Regions from separate parts of the Streptomyces sp. GLSS-08 genome, predicted to be linked through region 2. Evidence: predicted binding sites of a transcription regulator. Region 2 holds the regulator's gene; the other holds the start of a gene.
What was found. The regulator HspR, encoded in region 2, represses chaperone genes until heat shock. The targets are predictions, from matches to a motif close to TTGAGNNNNNNNNNCTCAA.
Positions count from the first base shown of each region.

Region 1: lon (endopeptidase La) is a predicted target of HspR. The motif match lies at 1,499-1,517, and genes of this name have one in related genera.

Region 1 is NZ_JBWJAQ010000007.1:34,044-36,437, forward strand. It holds gene lon (endopeptidase La) at 1-1,476, opposite strand, end outside; gene AC0ZLC_RS14170 (GNAT family N-acetyltransferase) at 1,652-2,314, shown strand.
Region 2 is NZ_JBWJAQ010000012.1:218,175-220,568, reverse strand. It holds gene dnaJ (molecular chaperone DnaJ) at 1-787, shown strand, start outside; gene AC0ZLC_RS22655 (heat shock protein transcriptional repressor HspR) at 795-1,250, shown strand; gene AC0ZLC_RS22650 (sugar ABC transporter substrate-binding protein) at 1,638-2,394, shown strand, end outside.

The DNA.
Region 1 (2,394 bases), on a different contig from region 2:
CAGGGCCTCCGGGATGGCTTCGAGCACGTTGGCCGTGGCCAGGAAGACCACGTCGGAGAGGTCGAGCTCGACCTCCAGGTAGTGGTCGCGGAAGGTGTGGTTCTGCGCCGGGTCGAGCACTTCGAGCAGCGCCGCGGCCGGGTCGCCGCGGAAGTCGGAACCGACCTTGTCGATCTCGTCGAGCAGCACGACCGGGTTCATCGACCCGGCCTCCTTGACCGCGCGGACGATCCGGCCCGGCAGCGCGCCGACGTACGTACGCCGGTGGCCGCGGATCTCGGCCTCGTCCCGGACGCCGCCGAGGGCGACCCGGACGAACTTGCGGCCCATGGCGTGCGCGACGGACTCGCCGAGCGAGGTCTTGCCGACACCGGGCGGTCCGACGAGCGCGAGCACGGCACCGCCGCGCCGCCCGCCGACCACACCGAGGCCCCGGTCGCTGCGCCGCTTGCGCACCGCGAGGTACTCGGTGATCCGCTCCTTCACGTCCTTGAGCCCCGCGTGCTCGGCGTCCAGCACGCGCCGGGCGCCCGCGATGTCGTACGCGTCCTCGGTGCGGTCGTTCCACGGGAGTTCGAGCACGGTGTCGAGCCAGGTACGGATCCACGAGCCCTCGGGCGACTGGTCACTCGCGCGCTCCAGCTTCTCGACCTCCTTGAGCGCGGCCTCGCGGACCTTCTCGGGGAGGTCGGCGGCCTCGACGCGCGCCCGGTAGTCGTCGGACTCCTCGCCGTCCTGGCCGTCGCCGTTCAGCTCGCGCAGTTCCTTGCGTACGGCCTCGAGCTGGCGGCGCAGCAGGAACTCGCGCTGCTGCTTGTCCACGCCTTCCTGGACGTCCTTGGCGATGGACTCGGCGACGTCCTGTTCGGCGAGGTGCTCGCGGAGCTGCTCGGTGGCGAGCTTCAGCCGGGCCACCGGGTCGGCGGTCTCCAGCAGCGTCACCTTCTGCTCGGTGGAGAGGAAGGGCGAGTAACCGGAGTTGTCGGCGAGGGCGGAGACGTCGTCGATGGCCTGGACGCGGTCCACCACCTGCCAGGCGCCGCGCTTGCGCAGCCAGCTGGTGGCGAGGGCCTTGTACTCCTTGACCAGGTCGGCGACCTGGCCGGGCAGCGGGTCGGGCACGGTCTCGTCGACCATCGTGCCCTCGACCCACAGGGCGGCACCGGGACCGGTGGTCCCCGCGCCGATCTTCACGCGCCCACGCCCGCGGATCAGCGCGCCCGGGTCGCCGTCGGCCAGGCGGCCGACCTGCTCGACTGTGCCGAGCACACCCGTGCCCGGGTACGACCCGTCTATGCGTGGCACCAGCAGCACCTTCGGCTTGCCGGGCGCGGACCGCGCGGCGGCCTGGGCGGCCTCCACCGCGGCGCGCACATCGGCGTCGTTCAGGTCCAGCGGAACCACCATCCCGGGCAGCACGACCTCGTCGTCGAGCGGCAGCACGGGCAGGGTGAGCGGTGAGGACGTCGAAGCCATGATCTCCCCTTCGGCAGTCAAGTTGAGCTATGCCGACTCAATGCACGTGGACCCCCGAATGTTCCCCCGGCCGCGTTCGCTGTGAGCGATCACCGCTGTCGCACTTCCGATCCCACCGCGTATCGTCGCGATCGGTAATACTCAATATACCCGACCGCCTATTACGGAGGCTGTTGTGAGCGGGATCGTACGGGCATGGGTGGACGGGTGGGTCGCTTCACGGGGAGCGGCACCGCCGGTGGCGGAGCAGTGGGGGTTCACGGTCGACGTGGGCCTCGCGGACCACGTGAGCCGGCACGTCTTCGCCGCGACCGGGGACGACGTCGAGGAGGCGGCCGTACGCAAGGTCGCGGACGGGGTGACCGGGACCGGCGTGTGGCTCAAGGTCTTCGCGGAAGCGTCGGTCGTGGGCCCCTGGCTCGGCGCGGGCTGGTGGGTCGACCCGGACCCGGGGTTCCTGATGACGGTCGCGCTCGCGGGCACCGGCGCGGAGGCGGCTGCCGAGACCCGCCCGCTCCCGGACGGCTACCGGCTGCGCACCTGGTCGCGCGGCGGTGTCGGTCACGCGCTCGTCGCCGCGGCGGACGGTTCCTGGGCCGCGCACGGGCACGTCGCCCCGACGGGCGCGACGGCGGTCTTCGACCGCATCGCGACCGCGCCCGAGCACCGCCGCCGAGGCCTGGGCCGACTGGTCATGCGCTCCCTCACCGAACTGGCCTTCGCGCAGGGCGCCGTGACAGGAGTCCTGGCCGGTACACCGGACGGGCGGGCGCTCTACGAGTCGCTCGGGTGGCGGGTGGAGGCACCGCTGACGAGCGCGCGGTTCACGGCCCGCTGACGCCGGCACCGGGAGCGGGCCCGGCGCCTCGGTCGGCGGTACCCGCGGCCGGTCCGACAACACGGCCGCCGCGGACGCCG
Region 2 (2,394 bases):
GGGCACGGGCGCCCGGACCCAGCCGCGGCGCGGCCAGGACATCGAGTCCGAGGTCACGCTGAGCTTCACGGAGGCGGTGGACGGCGCGACGGTCCCGCTGCGCATGTCCTCCCAGTCGCCCTGCAAGGCCTGTTCGGGCACCGGCGACGCGAACGGCACACCGCGCGTGTGCCCGACGTGCGTCGGCACCGGCCAGGTGGCCCGCGGGTCGGGCGGCGGCTTCTCGCTGACCGACCCCTGCCCCGACTGCAAGGGCCGCGGCCTGATCGCGGAGAACCCCTGCGAGGTCTGCCGGGGCAGCGGCCGGGCCAAGTCGTCGCGCACGATGCAGGTCCGCATCCCGGCCGGTGTGAGCAACGGCCAGCGGATCCGGCTGCGCGGCAAGGGAGCCCCGGGCGAACGGGGCGGCCCCGCCGGCGACCTGTACGTCGTCGTGCACGTGGACGCCCACCCGGTCTTCGGCCGCAAGGGCGACAACCTCACCGTCACGGTGCCCGTCACCTACCCGGAGGCGGCGCTGGGGGGCGAGGTGCGCGTGCCCACGCTGGGCGGGCCCCCGGTCACCCTGAAACTGCCCCCGGGCACGCCCAACGGCCGCACGATGCGGGCGCGGGGCAAGGGCGCGGTCCGCAAGGACGGCACCCGCGGCGACCTGCTGGTCACCGTCGAGGTCGCCGTCCCCACGGATCTCTCGGGCAAGGCTCGCGACGCGCTGGAGGCGTATCGCGAGGCGACCGCGGAGGAGGATCCGCGGGCGGAGCTGTTCCAGGCCGCGAAGGGAGCATGAGGACGCCATGGACGGAATCGGCCGTCGACGGAACCCGTACGAACTGACCGAGGAGACGCCGGTCTACGTCATCTCGGTGGCGGCCCAGCTCTCCGGTCTGCACCCGCAGACACTGCGTCAGTACGACCGCCTCGGCCTGGTCTCTCCCGACCGCACGGCCGGGCGGGGCCGGCGCTACTCGGCCCGCGACATCGAACTGCTGCGCACCGTCCAGCAGTTGTCGCAGGACGAGGGCATCAACCTGGCGGGCATCAAGCGGATCATCGAGCTGGAGAACCAGGTCGCCGCGCTCCAGTCCCGGGTCGCGGAGATGGAGGCGGCCCTCGACGGAGCCGCCGCCGCGATGCGGCAGCGCGAGGCGGCCGTCCACGCCTCCTACCGCCGGGACCTGGTGCCGTACCAGGACGTCCAGCAGACCAGCGCGCTGGTGGTGTGGCGGCCCAAGCGGTCGTCCGAGCAGTAGGCCCGCGCGAGCGCGTGCGAAGGGGCCGGGGAGGTGCTCACCTCCCCGGCCCCTTCGGCTGCCCTCCTCGGCCCCTTCGGCTGCCTGCCGCACCTGACCCCGCATGGCAGAAAACGTACGCGCGCGGCCACGGTGCGTGACGGTCGGAGGTCGCGGCGCGGGTGCCCGGAAGTTCCACGAGGTGGAGAGGGTGCAACGTTCCCGCACGTCCGGAGAGTTGGTACCTTCACACGCCACACACACCAGGCCGTTGTCATCTCGTTAAGTGGTTACTCCTTGACGCTGCGGTGATCGCCGCGTTGGCTTTCAGCCACCTGGTCGCAAAGCTGCGGCCTCGTCCGGAAGGCACATCAAGTGAACACCCGAATCCGTATGCGTCGTACTGCCATGGCCTTGGGCGCATTTGCCCTGGCCGCCCCGCTCGCCGCCTGCGGTGTCGTGGACGGCATCGGTGGTGGCGACGGCAGCTCCGCCGGCCCCAAGAAGGGCGACGACATCACGGTGGGTCTGCTCCTCCCGGAGAAGGAGAACTCTCGCTACGAGAAGTTCGACCACCCCATCATCGAGAAGAAGGTCGCCGAGCTCACCCACGACAAGGGCCGCGTCGAGTACGCCAACGCCGAGCAGGACGCGGCCAGGCAGAAGAGCCAGCTCGAGCAGATGGTGGCCGACAAGGTCGACGTCGTGCTGCTGGACGCGGTGGACTCGAAGTCCATCGCGAGCAGCGTGCAGAAGGCGAAGGACGCGGGCATCCCCGTCATCGCGTACGACCGCCTGGCGCAGGGGCCGATCGACGCGTACATCTCCTTCGACAACGAGCTCGTCGGCGAGGTGCAGGGCCGGGCCCTCGTGGAGACGCTGGGCTCCGGCGCCGCCACCAGCAAGATCGTCATGATGAACGGCTCGGTCACCGACCCGAACGCCGCGCAGTTCAAGGCGGGCGCGCTGTCCGAGCTCCAGGGCAAGGTGGTCATCGCCAAGAGGTACGACGTCACGGACTGGAAGCCGGAGAACGCCAAGATCCGGATGGAAGAGGCCATCACGGCCGTCGGCCTGGACAACATCGCCGGTGTCTACTCCGCCAACGACGGGATGGCGGGCGCCGTCATCGAGGCACTGAAGGAGACCGGCGCCGACAAGCTCC